3 regions of the Photobacterium makurazakiensis genome follow, and region 3 is predicted to be linked to each of the others. Evidence: predicted binding sites of a transcription regulator. Region 3 holds the regulator's gene; each other region holds the start of a gene.

Region 1 (5,619 bases), on a different contig from region 3:
TTCATACCGCGACCGATGACATTAACCGCGCAGCACAACACTTGGCGTCTGAGAGCCAGTCGCTCAGCAGGGCAGCCTCTGAACTAGGTGAACAGCTTAAACATTTTAAAGTGTAATCTAAGCATCTAATAGAAAACGTTTTACCATAAAAAACCACAAGCATTGCTTGTGGTTTTTTTATATCTATTCAATGTGATTATTTCGCAAGTGCTTGGTTTAACCACTGATCGAACTGTCCTTTTGGCAGTGCACCATTGATTGTGTCAGCCAGTTGACCATCTTTGAATACCATAACGGTTGGAATGCTACGAATGCGATATTGGGCAGCTAACGCCTGCTGTGCTTCGGTATCAATTTTAACAAAGCGTACGTCGCCATTACGTTCATTAGCAACGTCTTCAAATACAGGCGCAAAGCCAACACACGGGTTGCACCAAGGGGCCCAGAAATCAACGACTACAGGCTTATCACCCTGTAGTAATGACAAGAAGTTATTGGTAGTACCTTCAATAGGCTTACCGTCTAGCAAGTGTTCCTTACAAGCGCCACAGGTAGCGGTATCACCAACACGCTCAGTAGGGATGCGGTTCATCGCTTTACAATGAGGACAGCGGGTAGTCATTGTTGTCATAGTTACGTTCCATTCGATATTCTTAACGTACTAATTTAACGACTACCCCGAAAATAGAAAAGCAGGAATAACAGATTATAGTGATAGAAATAATCTATCGGTTATGATTTCACCTTGTAATATTGGTTGTTTGTATTGCCAATAACGCACCAAACCGTGGCTTAGTGAATAAGTCCCATATCTCTAGCTTCCTCAATGGTTAAGCCGCTTGCTCTGATATCACGAAGTATTTCAATGCGACGACGTGCTTCTGCTTGCTGGCGCTTATTTTTAGATACGTGAGACGCTGTCTCGTCTTTGTAATCCCACTTCGAAGAGACATTAGCCATCTCATTGTGGTCGATAGAATTGATAGACACAATTACCTCCTGAAATTAGTCCTGCGTCGAAATCCACCTATCTTTATCAAACGTTTGTGACAGAGTTAAGACGAACAAATCGACTTTGTGACATATCCCAAATTTGTGCAATTCTAATGAAAACTTGCTTTCCACGGGCTCGAAACGCGAGTACTGTTGATGATTCCACTCTGCGAATAATAGACTGTTTTAGATCAATTTTTTCGTCACTTAGCTAAGTTAGGAATGTATTGCTTAAAATAGCAACCAAGAGCCGGTGAAATTCCCATCAATATCATTTTAATTCATGGGTTTAGGCGGTTATTTATTCTGAGTGGTTGAATGATGTTCGGTTGATCGTTTTAAGACTTTACAGTCGGAACCATTACCCGTATTATTCGCCGCACAACGGAGAGATGGCTGAGTGGCCGAAAGCACCTGACTTGAAATCAGGCGAGGGGCGACCCTCCTAGGGTTCAAATCCCTATCTCTCCGCCACATTCAGAAAGCCCAGCAGAAATGCTGGGCTTTCGTCGTTTTAGTGGCAGCGAAAGGGATTTGAAAATCCTGCCATACCAAAACCGCTCCGCCACATTCAGAAAGCCTCGACAGAAATGTCGAGGCTTTCATCGTTTTAGTGGTAGCGAAAGGGATTTGAAAATCCTGCTATACCAAAATCGCTCCGCTACACTTTTCATGTCAAACATTGCCCCCCCTCCAAACCACGCAAAGCAATGGACGCATTTAATATCAAAGAGCCGCCCATGACGAATGAGCGTAGAAATACCGCAGCCGTTTGATTTTGGCCTTGAAGTGATATTAATCGACAAGATAAACAATCTGAATTGTCGCAGCGTACCATTGGTTATATAACCCGCATCCTTTTCTTAATATGTTAAAACGTGATGCAAAAGTTGATTGATGCGTTGGCTACTCAGGGATACTTTGTCTGGGATGATTTTCTAACTCCGGTTCAGGTGGATGCCCTGAAATCCTGCTTGCCCGAGAAGTGGAGCAAAGCGCGAATTGGCCGTAATGATGAAGTGATGCGTGAATCATCCATTCGTAGTGACAAAATTCATTGGCTTGCTGCTGAGCAAGGTGTGGCAGCGCAAGATTTTCTTGAAAGAATGGAAGTGATCCGTCGAGAGGTGAACAAACAGTTTTTTCTTGGTTTGTTTGAATATGAAGCCCACTTTACCAAATACGAAAAAGGCGACTTTTACCAAAAGCATCTCGATTGTTTTCGAGGAAATGAAAACCGCCGTTTGACGACTGTTTTTTATATGAATGACAGTTGGTCAGAGCAAGATGGTGGTGAGTTGGTGGTGTATGATCTCGATGATAGGGAATTGATGACGTTGCAGCCAAAATCAGGGCGACTACTTGTGTTTTTATCGGAGCTATTTCCTCACGAAGTACTACCAACAAATGTTGAAAGGTTCAGTATTGCGGGTTGGTTTCGAACCAATGGTGTAAAAGGTAGCTTGTTGGATATTGCGCGATAAAGCCCCATTAGACGCTTTTGATTACATCTAAAAACCAAAAAAATTGATAGAGCGGGTCCATAATGGTCGGCGAAGCCACTGATTTATCAGTGGCTTTTTGTATTTGAACTCTCGTTGTTGTGCTTAATGGCATTAATTAATCTTCAGTGATTTTTTTCAGCAGAAATAAGAATGCGACTTTTTCGGTTTCATTCAAATTCTTCAATGTTTCTTCGGTTATTTTTTTTGCACTCGGTAGCATTTTTTCGACTAACTCACGACCTTCAGGCGTTATCGTTATAATCACTTTTCGATTATCTTGGGTATCTTGTACGCGTTGGATCAACTCTCGAGCCCTTAATCGTTTTACTACCCCCCTGATTGTCGCCTGATCGATATCGGTCTCGTTGACGAGTTCTGTTAACGAGCTTGGTCCGCGATCAACAATTGTACAGAGTGTGGCGAATTGAATTGACGTTAGTTGCTCGTCATAACTTAAGCTCTGAAAGATTGCAGTATGTTTCTGATACGACTTACGAATCAGGTGACCGACCTGCTCACTTAAAATATAACCCTGCTCTTTTAAACTGTTATTTATATTTTTATTCATATATCAACACGTTATCTATATTTTGGCTAAAGGCCATATTATATTAATACAAACATTTTTCATCCTAAATGTCTGACATTTTATTCATCTATTTTAGCCATGTAGAATACAGCACTAAGCGGTCATTCTTCGCGAGACCGATTATATGAATATTTGCACGCCTTGCGATGTTGATCGCCAAGGTTGTGGGTACTGAAAGAGCAACGAGTATGCCAATACCGCAAGTTGCCACTTTTTGTACTAGTTCATAACTGATCCTACTGGATATTAAAACAAAACCAAGTTGAGTATCGATTTTATCTATTGAACCAATGAGCTTATCAAGTGCATTATGGCGGCCAATATCTTCACGAATACGTGTCACTTTACCTGTTTGGTCACACCAAGCCGCAGCATGAAAGCCGCCAGCATTTCGTTGGTACTCCTGTTTATGTTTTAGTTCTCCCACTGCATTTTTGACTGCCTGATAAGTTGGGAGTGGAGGTGGTGATAGCTGTTGAGGCGTTTTGACGGCCTCAGCTAAAGACTCTATCCCACACAAGCCGCATCCAGTTCGTCCCGTGATATTGCGTCTTTTATCCTTGAGTGCAAATATCCGACGGTTGGTGATGGTGATGTGAATTTGTACACCTGAATCAGACTCTTCAATTTCTATATCCTGGCATTCTGAGCGAGTCATAATAATTGACTCCGACAAACTAAACCCAAGAGCAAAATCTTTTAGATTTGAGGGGGTTCCCATCATCACTGCGTATGAGATACCGTTATATATCAGCGCAATTGGCTTCTCTTCAGCCACTACCCCTTCACTGTCCCACTGACCAATCGATCCTATTTGCACGGTTTCTAGTGGTTGGTATGGCCGATCGCTATCTACACCATATTCTAAACGGCCCCCTTTGTCGTATATTTTAGCTTCCATGCTCATGACCTCATTCACTTTGATTGTTTTAAAAGATGACGCTGTTGAGTGTCTTGCGCTGCATACCGTTCTTGCCATTGAGACGGTTTTGAAACGCGTTCAATGCGCACGGCTGTAACTTTATATTCTGGACAGTTTGTGGCCCAATCAGAGTTATTGGTGGTAATAACGTTTGCGCCACTTTCTGGGTGGTGGAAGGTGGTATAGACGACACCCGCTAATACGCGAGTTGTTAAGGTAGCTCTTAGCGCTGTGCTTCCCGAGCGGCTAGAAATTCCCACCCAATCACCTTCATTAATCCCATAAAACTCAGCATCACTCGGGTGTATCTCTAATTTATCTTCATCGTGCCATACTTGATTTTCTGTCTTGCGTGTTTGCGCCCCCACGTTATATTGAGAGAGAATCCGACCGGTTGTTAATATCATCGGGTATTTACGTGAAGCCACCTCGCTAGTGGGGGCATATTCTGTCACGACAAATTTTCCCTTACCTCTAGAGAAAGTTTGTGTATGCATAATTGGCATGCCTGATGGATTCTCATCATTACATGGCCATTGCACACTGCCTTGCTGTTCAAGCTTTTCATAACTGACACCCGTAAAGCTTGGAACCAGTGTAGAAATCTCGGTCATGATTTCTTCTGGGTGTTTATAGTTCATCTCAAAACCCAGCGCGGTAGAAAGCGCTTGAGTCACTTCCCAGTCCTCTTTTTCTGCTAGTGGAGCCATTACTTTTCGCACGCGGTTTATACGGCGTTCGGCATTGGTAAATGTCCCATTTTTTTCAAGAAAACTTGAGCCGGGTAATAACACATGGGCAAATTTAGCGGTTTCATTGAGAAAAATATCTTGGACGATAAGACAATCTAGCTCACGTAAGGCTTTCTCAACATGTTGGGTATTGGGATCGGACTGAGCGATATCTTCACCTTGTACGTATAAGCCTTTAAAGCCACCGGAAATCGCTTCATCAAACATATTGGGTATGCGGTAGCCCGGTTCGCCATCTAACTCGACTCCCCATACGGCTTCAAATTTAGAGCGCGCAATGAGGTCTGATACGGATTGATAGCCAGGTAATTCATGTGGGAATGCCCCCATGTCGCATGAGCCTTGAACATTATTTTGCCCGCGTAAGGGGTTAATACCCACACCGGAGCGGCCAATATTACCTGTTGCCATTGCTAAGTTCGCGAGTGACATCACTGTGGTTGAGCCTTGGCTGTGTTCTGTTACACCTAAACCATAATAAACGGCGGCGTTTCTTGCTTCGCCATAAAGGTTTGCGACGGTTCGAATAAGCTCGGCGGGAACACCAGTGATCGTTGCTGTTTGTTCTGGGGAATTCGATGGGTCTAAAATGAAATCCAACCAAGCGTTATAACTTTCTTCTTCACAACGTTCACCAACAAATTGACTGTCGAGTTGGCCATTTACAGCCAAGACGTGCGTTATGGCATTGATAAGCGCGACGTTAGAGCCCGGTTTTAAGGCTAAATGATAGTGTTCATTGAGGAAGGGGGTATCAAGTAGATCAATACGCCTTGGGTCGATGACAATCAACTTTGCCCCTTGGCGAAGCCTTTTTCTCAAAAGAGAACCAAAGACGGGGTGGGCATCTGTTGGGTT
Region 2 (5,619 bases), on a different contig from region 3:
TCGCGATTTCTGATCCAAGCCATATGTCGTGTGTGAGTAACGATTTTGGTTATGACTATGTATTTTCTCGCTACCTTGAAGCCGTCGGCGCAAAAGGCGATGTGCTATTTGGTCTATCAACGTCTGGTAATTCTGGCAATATAATTAAAGCCATTGATGCTGCTAAAGCGAAAGGGATGAAAGTAATAGCCCTTACCGGCAAAGATGGTGGGCAAATGGCTGGTTTAGCGGATGTTGAAATTCGTGTGCCGCATTTTGGTTTTGCCGACCGTATTCAAGAAGTGCATATCAAGATCATCCATATCTTGATTATGTTGGTTGAGAAAGAAATGGCTGAGTAACCACTGACTGTGGTGGCTAGGCTATGTGATAGAGCATGATGGACTATGTGTGAACTACTTGGCATGAGTGCCAATGTGCCAACTGATATTTGTTTTAGTTTTACAGGTTTAATGCAGCGTGGTGGCAATACTGGGCCACATCGTGATGGCTGGGGAATTACCTTCTATGAGGGGAGGGGATTTCGCACATTTAAAGATCCTAACCCTAGCTGCCAATCGCGTATTGCGGAACTAGTGCAGGAATACCCAATAAAAAGCTGTGCGGTTGTCAGCCATATTCGGCAGGCAAACCGAGGTGGGGTTAATTTAGAAAACACCCACCCATTTACACGTGAGCTTTGGGGACGTTATTGGACTTTTGCGCATAATGGCCAGTTAACGGGGTATCAATCTTTAGATACTGGGCGATTTAAGCCCGTTGGTGACACGGATAGTGAAATTGCTTTTTGTTGGTTACTTAATCAGCTAGAAGCTGAATATCCTGAACCAACCGATGACTGGGAAGCGGTGTTTAAATTGGTCGCGAAGAGTTGCGACACGTTAAAAGAACTTGGCGTGTACAACATGCTGTTAAGTAATGGTGAGTATGTACTTACCTACTGTACCAATAATTTACACTGGATAACGCGCCGTGCACCGTTTGGTCAAGCATCGTTGATTGATGAAGATGTAACGATTGATTTTCAACAAGAAACGACACCCAATGATGTGGTGACGGTGGTTGCAACTCAACCGCTGACGAATGATGAAAGCTGGCATAAAATGCTGCCGGGAGAATTCGGTGTGTTTCATTATGGTGAATTGGTCCATAACCGAACGGTGTAATACTGCAGAATTCATAAAAATAAAAACGCGACCGAGGTCGCGTTTTTTATAGGGTCGATATGGGCCAGACGACGATTAGTCTTCCGTTGCATACCCCTGTTCTGACAGTGTTTTACCATCAACAACGGCTTGCTCACCGTTCATTATTGCCCGCTGCTGAAGACACCAATTTGCGACAAGAGGATAGATTCGGTGCTCTTGTTCTTGCACTCGTTCGGTCACTTCTTCTACAGTATCGCCATTAAAAATGGGTACTTTAGCCTGCAAGATAACGGGGCCACCATCTAGCTCTTCAGTAACGAAATGTACACTGGTCCCATGCTCCGTATCACCGGCATCAATGGCTCGCTGGTGGGTATTAAGGCCCGTGTATTTAGGCAGCAACGACGGATGGATATTGATCATTCGCCCTTGGTAGTGACGAACAAAATCGCCGCTCAGAATACGCATGAATCCAGCCAAAATCACTAAATCAGGCTGGTAGTTATCAATCAACCCTGCCATTGCCTGATCGTATTCTGCACGATCTGTGAAATCTGCTGCTGATAAATGTAGCGCATCAATGCCTGATTCTTTTGCCCGTTCAAGGCCGTAAGCGTTCGCTTTATTTGATAATACAGCGGCGACTTTCGCGTTTTCAATGATGCCTGAATCACAGGCATCAATGATAGCTTGAAGGTTAGATCCGTTACCGGAAATAAGAACGACGATATTTTTCATCGGCTTACAGGATCTCCACCTGTTCTTCACTTGCATCAGCGTTAGCAATGCTACCAAGTAGCCATGCATTTTCGCCTTCAGCGTTCAGAATGTTGATAGCTTGATCTGCTTGCTCTTGTGGAAGCGCAATGACAAGGCCAACACCACAGTTAAAGGTGCGGTACATTTCGTAAGTATCAACATTACCAGCGTCTTGTAGCCAGTTAAAGACAACAGGCCACTCCCAGCTATTACCGTTAACGACTGCTTTCGTACCTTCCGGTAGAACGCGAGGGATATTTTCCCAGAAACCACCACCTGTAATGTGTGAAATAGCGTGAACATCACAGCTTTCCATCATTTTCAGTGTTGATTTTACGTAGATTTTTGTTGGCTCTAGTAGGTGATCAGATAGTGCTTTACCTTCAAGTTCTTGGCTTAAATCAGCGTCAGATACTTCAAGGATTTTACGGATCAAAGAGAAACCGTTTGAGTGAGGGCCGCTAGAACCAACAGCAATTAGAGCATCACCTGCTTTAACCTTGCTACCATCGATGATGTCAGCTTTTTCGACAACACCAACACAGAAGCCAGCGACGTCATAGTCTTCGCCATGGTACATACCTGGCATTTCAGCTGTTTCACCACCAATCAGTGCACAGCCAGATTGAATACAGCCTTCACCAATACCTGCAACAACTGCAGCAGCAGTGTCTACGTCTAACTTACCTGTTGCGTAGTAATCAAGGAAGAACAGAGGTTCGCCACCTTGAACAATCAGGTCGTTTACACACATGGCTACTAAGTCGATACCAATTGTATCGTGCTTGTTTAAATCCATCGCTAAACGAAGTTTTGTGCCCACGCCGTCTGTACCAGAAACTAATACCGGCTCTTTATACTTGGTTGGTAGGGCACATAGTGCACCGAAACCACCAATTCCGCCCATGACTTCGGGACGGTGGGTGCGTTTGACCACCCCTTTAATACGATCAACTAATGCATTACCTGCATCGATATCAACACCAGCATCTTTGTAACTAAGAGAAGAGTTATTGTCGCTCACAGGAGATCCCTCAACGTATTAAAGTAAAAAAGCGGGGCTATGATAACAGCAGTCAGGGCGTAAAGGGAAACGTTTGCGTCAATAAATATTGCTGACTAATTCTTAAGCAAACGATGACCTGAGCACTATCTAGCTACAATTGGTCTAGTGTATAATAATGCGTTTTTTTTAAATTTTGCGTGTCTAGGAGTCAGAGATGAAAGTCGTTGAGGTGAAACACCCGTTAGTAAAACATAAGATTGGTCTTATGCGTGAAGGTGATATCAGCACTAAGCGTTTTCGTGAGCTAGCCACAGAAGTTGGTAGCTTGCTTACGTACGAAGCGACTTCAGATTTCGAAACAGAAAAAGTGACGATTGAAGGCTGGAATGGTCCAGTTGAAATTGATCAAATCAAAGGCAAGAAAGTTACCGTTGTGCCAATCTTGCGTGCTGGTTTGGGTATGATGGATGGTGTACTTGAGCATATGCCAAGTGCGCGTATTAGTGTTGTCGGTATTTACCGTGATGAGGAAACATTAGAGCCAGTTCCATACTTTAACAAGCTGGCGTCAAACATCGATGAGCGTATTGCATTGGTTGTAGATCCAATGCTAGCGACTGGTGGCTCTATGATTGCTACATTAGACCTATTGAAAGAGCAAGGTTGTAAGCAGTTTAAAGTTCTGGTGTTGGTTGCTGCTCCTGAAGGCATTGAAGCGCTTAAGAAAGCACACCCAGATGTAGAGCTGTACACTGCAGCAATTGATGAAAAGCTAAATGATAAAGGCTACATCGTTCCTGGTTTGGGCGATGCGGGTGATAAGATCTTCGGCACGAAGTAATTACTCAAGCGATAAAAAAACCGGACGATAGTCCGGTTTTTTTATATCTGAAGTTTAGCAATCTGCATCAATGCTAGTGGCGGTCTTCATCGATTTGAGCGTTATCAACAACGTGATTCTCACCAAGATCATCAGGTAAGATCAGGTTTAGGAGTATCGCAACGATACCGCAAAGGCTTACCCCTTGTAGGCTAAACTCGCCAATACCAAATGCCATACCGCCAATACCAAATACAAGAGTAACAGCCACAATCACTAGGTTACGCGCTTTATGTAAATCAACCTGGTTTTTGATGAGGGTGTTTAGCCCAACAGTGGCAATTGACCCAAACAACAGGATCATTATACCGCCCATAACCGGGACAGGAATTGTTTGAAGCATTGCGCCGAGCTTACCCACAAACGCTAATACTAACGCCGTTACCGCAGTCCAAGTCATAATCACCGGGTTGAATGACTTTGTTAGCATTACAGCGCCTGTGACTTCCGAATATGTGGTATTGGGTGGAGCTCCAACCATTGAAGCCGCAATCGTTGCCACGCCGTCACCAGCGATAGTGCGATGTAGGCCTGGTTTTTTTAGGTAATCCTTACCCGTAACATTCGATATTGCTAGCATGTCACCTACGTGTTCGACTGCAGGCGCTATCGCTACAGGGATCATAAATAATACGGCATTAATGTTGAACTCAGGAAAGGTAAAGTTTGGCATGGCCAACCAGCTAGCTTGTTGAACGGGCGTAAAGTCAACAACGCCGAATGCCAAGCTTGTCAGGTAGCCAGTCACGATCCCCGCCATGATAGGCACGAGTTTGAAGAAACCTTTTGCAAAAACGCTAACCCCAATCGTTACTAGTAGGGAAATGGCAGAAATCCAGATGGCGGCATCACCATTAACGAGCTGAACGGCACCGTCTCCTGTTTTGCCTACAGCCATATTCACAGCTGCGGGGGCCAAGCCGAGGCCTATGACCATAATGACAGGGCCAACCACGACGGGAGGAAGTAGTTTATGGATAATACCGACGCCACGAACTTTAATGACGACACCCATGCAAATATAAACCACCCCTGCCATCATTAGGCCGCCCATAGTTGCAGCAATGCCCCAGGTTTGGACGCCGTACATGATAGGAGCAATAAAAGCAAAAGAGGAAGCAAGGAAGATTGGAACAGATCGTTTGGTGATAACTTGGAAAAGCAGTGTACCGATACCAGCACCGAATAGGGCAACATTAGGATCTAGCCCTGTTAAAAGGGGCACCAAGACTAAGGCACCAAATGCAACAAATAGCATCTGTGCACCCTGTAATATCTGCATCATTATAAATTCCCACCCAACAATAAAAAAAATCGCGGAATATTATCACAGTAGAAAACGTTTGCCTAAGCGGGAAGATCAATTATTTACTCGATACATTGTGTTACTTATGTAAAAGCGGAATTATCACAATTTACTGACGATGGATTACTTGTAATGACAGATACTTATTACCAATTCGTGGTGAAAATACTCAAAAGAGTTCTAATTTTGTGTCAGAAGCAGTTGCCGAGCGAGATACTATCACCTTATGATCAGGCCCTAATTAAGTAATGAATGAGTTTACTATGTTGCGTGTTGCTTTACTTTTCATGGTGATATTAGCCCTGCCGTTAAAAGCGGCAACGGTTACCAACTTGTATCAAGCGCAGGTGATACTGCCAGATACGGATAGACAGTCTGAGCAAGCCGCTCGTAATCAGGCGCTGCAACAGGTGCTGATCAAAGTTTCTGGTCAGAGTGGGATAGTACAAAATGAAGTGATTGCCAAAGCAATCAAGAATAGTAGCCAGTACGTTAGTCAATTTGGCTATGGTAATTTGGA
Region 3 (5,619 bases):
ACGTAAAGTACTGGCCTAAATCGAAGGCAAACCATACGCCGAGTAGGGACGCAACGATAGCGAGTAAAACTATTTTTTTTCTATCCATGTAATTCGCTCCTAATCTATTGCTTTGATAACGACGATGATTTCTCTTTTACCGTATCGGGTTGTATCGGTAGCGAACAAAATCCTTGCTCAGGCACGTCAAGCGCAGTATTGAACTTCGCGGAGAGGTTCTGGAAAGAAATGAGGGCGGTGAGCTCTACAATGGTGTCTTCGTCATACCACTGTTTAAGTGTTTCGAGTATCTCTGCTGTGACACGTTGACCTGTAATTGTCATTGTTTCTGTGTAGCGTAATACTGCTTGTTCTTGCTCATCAAATAATTCACTGTGCTGCCAGTTAGCGAGCGCTTTTATTTTTTCTTCTGAATCACAACGCTCAGCTAACTTCATGCCATTAGCATCAACACAAAATGCGCAGTCATTGAGTTGAGAGACCCTGACGCAAACTAATGAGCGCATGATGGGTGATAACGGAGAAGAGCGACGATCAAGATAGCCAAAGAAACTAGCAACCAGCCAAAAAAGGGTAGGCTTACGCCCCCATAAGAGCGCTGGGTTTAGTACTTTGCCGAAATGGCGCTTTTGAAGCCAAAGTAGCGGCTTTATGGTAATGGAATAGTTTTTTTTGGCTGAAATGCGCACGATCACCTCTTAATATTAGGAATACTTTTTATGCCACAATGGGTATATAACCTGACCATGAGCAATGATTACTCAAATTATCAGATAGATATGAGACAAAGACCTAATTAAGAGCTGAATTATTTCACTGAGTGATGAAAAAAGTGAATTTAGCCGTTTAGTTGATTATTAATTGAACGGGACGGTCATGCTGAGCTTGGGTGACTATTTTATTGGGTTGTGGGGACGTAAAAAGAATATAGCCACAGGCTAAAATCGGAACAACAGCAAGTAGCATTGTTTTACCAATATGGTAGTTACGATACCAATACTTTTTTGAACGTATTTTTAATAGTAGTCCCCATGTAAGGAGAAGGGCGTTAAAGCCTGAAACGTAAACAAGTACATCGTACATCATTGGCATTGAGGCAATGTTGTTATGGATAAGAATGAGGACAATGACAGGGGGAAGTAAACTGAGTAGTACGCATAGCTTCATTAGCCGAGGCCATTTACCAAACTTATCCTTGAACATTTGATCCGTTTGTCCGGGAAAAGGCTTGGTGCAGTTCATAATAACCTCCGTAAATAGATGCTGTTATTTTACGAGCTTTATAAAGTAAAGAAAGCTTGTTGAGTGTTTTGTAAACAGCTTTGTGAGGCAATTCAATCTTTCAGATTTACTGACAATTAATTGTCATTCATGGGGTGTACGAAGCAATCTGAACGTGCGGTCAACGTATCTAAACGTCTAGCTATGCTATGGAGTTTATAATAATGAGAAGTAGTAATAGAAAGCAGCAATACCACAAACGATGCATTAACAAGAGGTGTATCATCACCTCTTGTTAATGGTACTAAGCAGGGTTAACTAAGCTTTGAAAGAAGTTCTGAGCGGCGGTCTTGTGGAATCACTGACCAATGCTTACCACTAATTGCACCTTCTAAAGCCCATAAAAGATCAATGCTTACCGTACCTTGATGGGTATCTTGCAATGCTCTAAAAGCATTCAAAGAACCGGCTTCAAATAGGGCGTCGACACTGATAATCCCAGCTTTTTTAAGCATACGTTCGTTTGCTAGCCGTAAGTTAGGTAGATCCTTTATACGTTCAGGTCCTGCCTTACTTTTTGTTTCTTTGTCTTCTTTTGCCGCTTCAAGAGAGCGCTTAGCTTGGCTAAGTATTTTAGTTGTGTCTTCCCACCATTCATCTGGAATTGCAAAATGCTTGGTAACAACAGGAAATCCACGTTTCTTATAAATATATGGCTTTAAGCCTGCCTGTTTAAAATCTTGTTCGTTTTCAGCATTGGCACGAAGATGAAGTTTGTCGTTAACAACGAGTGCAAACATTGTTTCACCTGCGAATATGCCAAATCCGCCAAACATCGAGCGTGATTTTACGTTGTTGAAACAACTAAACAGTCGTAATGAATTTTTAAGTACTGGTTTGTCCATGCTTCTTCTCGGTGAAAAAAATCTAGGGTCACCTAACAACAGAGCGAGGATTTCAGATTAGCAAAATTAACAAAAGAGTAATGTCAGAATCATGTAAAATATGACGCCTGATCACTATTGCTATATCCATCGGCAACCCCGCTACCTTAAGTCGAACTAGTTATTGAAAACTATGGACTCTTAGGCCGGAAGCTTTGCGTCCCAATCTTTCGAAAGGTTTGCCTTGTTCGTGACTGTTTAAGAATATCGCAGAAGCAAAATTTGAACCTGCTCCCACTTTTAATAGCGTGACCTTGCTCCCATAAATTATTTTATCTTGTATTTATTTAATTATAAAAAACACCCAAAGTTGAGTGTTTATTCTAATAAGGCATAGGGATAAGACTAAAAAAACGGAGGAAAAGCCTCCGTTTCTATCTCGAGTGATTATTGGCTTGTTACGAATTGGTGTTTCGGTTTATCACTGACTTTCTAATCACAAGCTCTGGTATCATTTCAAATATACGGTGCTCATGCTCTTTATCTTTCACTCGCTCCAACAGAATTTCGATAGCTGTTTTACCAAGACGGCGCTTAGGCTGGTGAATAGTGGTTAGCGGTGGAGAAAAGTACGGTGCTAAATCAATATTATCGTAGCCGATAATTGAAATATCTTCAGGTACACGAATACCAGCTTGTGAAAATGTACTGATCATGCCCATCGCCATGATGTCATTGAAGCAAAAGATCGCCGTTGGACGTTTGTCCATTGCAATGATCTTGTTAGCGGCTTCAACTGCAGATTCACATTCAAAATCGCCTTCTAAAATCCAATCTGATTCGACTTCCAGCTCGGCTTCTGACATGGCTTTTTTAAAGCCTTTTAAGCGTTCACGACAAGCTGTTTTATCACTGTGACCTGTTAAGCAACCGATAGCTTTATGCCCATGCTCAATGAAGAACTTAGTCGCAACATAGCCGCCTAACGCAGCATTATCTTGAATTTTATCTGTATGAGGGCTTTCTGGTCCCCAATCCATGACAACCATAGGCAAGTCTTTTTGGCGCTCTAATAGACCGAGTAGGTTTTCATCCAAGTCTGAGCACATGACCAACAAACCATCAACGCGTTTTTCAGCCAGCATGCGTAAATAATCACGTTGCTTCTCAAGGTTACCTTCTGTGTTGCATAAGATAAGCGTGTAACCAGCACCGTAACAGTACTCTTCAACACCGTGTACGACTTCAGCAAAGAAAGGGTTGGTCGATTTTGTAACCAACATGCCAATAGTACGGGTTGTGTTGCATTTTAAGCTACGCGCCACAGCACTCGGAGCGTAGTTTAGCTCGTCAACTGCAGACAGTACTTTTTTCTGCGTTGCTTCTGCGACAAATCGCGTTTTGTTAATCACGTGAGAGACGGTGGTTGTAGAGACACCAGCCATACGTGCAACATCTTTAATCGTTGCCATATTTATTCTTCTAATAATAAGGGTCAAATGACCTAGGTAATTTTAAGCTTTACTCAATAGAGTAGTGCACTGCTAAAACAGTTCACTGTTCTGTTGAGTACAGATAACAGAAACGACAAAAGGCCGCGACACGAATGGGCGGCTTCGTTTCTTATAGTATTCATATTCTATCGCGATTACAGGGTTTCAATTGTTGCATAGTGTAATCGCTTGCGCTCTCATTTTACTCAGTGTAGCAAAGAGTGCAATGTTTCTTGTCTTAATAAATCAGGATTATTTATGGATAAGAACGAATTGGTTTATTTATAACCAGTTATAAATCTGGTGAATTGTTCTGCTAAAGATGAAACGGTAAGTTTATAAAGCCTTTTTAGTTTGATTAAGAAGGCTTTAAGGCAAATGAAGTAGAATGAAAAAAGAGCTATTTTTGGTTTGTTTAACAACAATTTGCCGTTAAATAGCCAGTTTTAATGTTGATTTGGGCTCTTCAATTTCGTGGCTGGAGGTTGCGAGCACAATAGGGTAATTATCGATTGGGTGCTGTGTAATGCAAACAGGCCAACCATAAACGCGTTCGATCGTTTCCTCTGTTAAAGCGTCCTTCGGGCAACCATCAGCTTGAATTCTTCCCTCATTAAGAATGACTAAACGGTCTGCATATTGCGCTGCTAAATTTAAATCGTGAATCACTATGATCACCGCAGCCCCAGACTTCGCTAACGACTTTGCGACTTGAAGGGTTTTATGTTGATGCGCTAAATCGAGTGCTGATGTTGGCTCATCAAGCATCAGAATACACTGCTCACCAGCGCGACTGAGTTGAGTCAGTACCCGTGCAAAGTGCACGCGCTGTTTTTCTCCTCCAGAGAGCGTAGGGTATAGGCGACAACTCAAATTTGTGACATCGACTTGAGCCATTTTATCTTTAGCAAGACTTACCGTTTCTCGATTGGTCAGCGCTAAGGGGAGACCACCCAGCTCAACAACTTCTTGCGCGGTAAAGGCGAAGGTTAGGTTACTATGCTGAGGCAACACACCAAGGTGTTTTGCGAGTTCAGCTGGTGGCCAAGCGGCACGGTTTTTACCAAAAAAGGAAACATGGCCTGTAGACTCTTGTTCACCACATAATACTTTCAAGAGGGTGCTTTTACCTGCACCGTTAGGACCTAGCAAGGCGGTAAGTTCACCACTTTTGATCTGAATAGCTAAATCATCAAGTAGTACTTTATCACCCAATTTAAGGTTAAGCCCTGAAGCATCAATAGCATATCCTGTTTCAACGCTATTTTTTGTCATCAAGTTCATGACATTTTCCCTTTTTGTTTTACGAGCAGGAAGATAAAGAAGGGCGCGCCGAGTAGGGCTGTAATTATCCCAACAGGCAGTTCAGCCGGTGCAACTGCGATACGTGCAAGCATATCGGCAACCAAAAGAATTAATGCGCCAAGCAGAGCAGATAATGGTAAGAGCACTTTATGATTAGGCCCTACGAGCATTCGACCAAGATGGGGGACGATTAAGCCAACAAAACCAATCACACCGGTGAGTGAAACAGCAATACCAACACCTGCAGCGCAAAGTAAAATCAGTAACCTTTTCAGTGTTTGTACATTAACCCCCATATGTTTTGCTTCTGCTTCTCCGAGCAAAAAGGCGTTGAGTGCATTGGCGTTGCGATCAAACATAAACATCAGTACGCCAAGAGTAATATAGGAAAGCGTGATGCCAGGCCAAGTTGCCCCTGCAAGTGATCCCATGCTCCACAGTGATAAATCTCGTAGGGCTTGGTCGTCAGCGTAATAATTCATCAGGCCAAGTGCAGCACCTGATAGTGCCCCGATAGCCACACCAGCCAGAAGCATCACTGTTACAGAAGTACCGTTTTTGTCTGTGCCTAAGTAATAGACAAAAAAGGTACTGAAAGCCCCGCCTAAAAAAGCAAAAACGGGAACGGTGGCTAGTGTTAACAACAAAGGAAATGATGCGGCAAGCGGAGCAAAAAACACAATAGCTAATGCCGCGCCTAAGCTCGCTCCTCCTGA

The links. The regulator PurR, encoded in region 3, represses purine synthesis genes. The targets are predictions, from matches to a motif close to TNANGNAAACGTTTNCNTNA.
Region 1: the regulator PurR is predicted to act here: its motif matches at 1,754-1,773, upstream of L4D09_RS03980 (2OG-Fe(II) oxygenase).
Region 2: the regulator PurR is predicted to act here: its motif matches at 2,993-3,012, upstream of purM (phosphoribosylformylglycinamidine cyclo-ligase).

Annotation. Positions count from the first base shown of each region.
Region 1 covers NZ_JAKJSJ010000011.1:77,980-83,598, reverse strand. Annotated here, with positions in the region: gene L4D09_RS04000 (methyl-accepting chemotaxis protein) at 1-116, shown strand, start outside; gene trxC (thioredoxin TrxC) at 197-631, opposite strand; gene L4D09_RS03990 (hypothetical protein) at 793-990, opposite strand; tRNA gene L4D09_RS03985 (tRNA-Ser) at 1,380-1,467, shown strand; gene L4D09_RS03980 (2OG-Fe(II) oxygenase) at 1,875-2,477, shown strand; gene L4D09_RS03975 (MarR family winged helix-turn-helix transcriptional regulator) at 2,614-3,066, opposite strand; gene fdhD (formate dehydrogenase accessory sulfurtransferase FdhD) at 3,155-3,988, opposite strand; gene fdhF (formate dehydrogenase subunit alpha) at 4,003-5,619, opposite strand, start outside.
Region 2 covers NZ_JAKJSJ010000052.1:14,810-20,428, forward strand. Annotated here, with positions in the region: gene lpcA (D-sedoheptulose 7-phosphate isomerase) at 1-341, shown strand, start outside; gene L4D09_RS21070 (class II glutamine amidotransferase) at 387-1,166, shown strand; gene purN (phosphoribosylglycinamide formyltransferase) at 1,242-1,886, opposite strand; gene purM (phosphoribosylformylglycinamidine cyclo-ligase) at 1,891-2,931, opposite strand; gene upp (uracil phosphoribosyltransferase) at 3,128-3,754, shown strand; gene L4D09_RS21090 (uracil-xanthine permease family protein) at 3,828-5,078, opposite strand; gene L4D09_RS21095 (DUF2066 domain-containing protein) at 5,363-5,619, shown strand, end outside.
Region 3 covers NZ_JAKJSJ010000043.1:48,120-53,738, forward strand. Annotated here, with positions in the region: gene L4D09_RS18795 (dihydrolipoyl dehydrogenase family protein) at 1-88, opposite strand, end outside; gene L4D09_RS18800 (carboxymuconolactone decarboxylase family protein) at 105-689, opposite strand; gene L4D09_RS18805 (hypothetical protein) at 847-1,242, opposite strand; gene L4D09_RS18810 (TfoX/Sxy family DNA transformation protein) at 1,536-2,126, opposite strand; cyclic di-GMP riboswitch class I at 2,255-2,359, opposite strand; gene purR (HTH-type transcriptional repressor PurR) at 2,564-3,577, opposite strand; gene L4D09_RS18820 (heme ABC transporter ATP-binding protein) at 4,031-4,882, opposite strand; gene L4D09_RS18825 (FecCD family ABC transporter permease) at 4,879-5,619, opposite strand, start outside.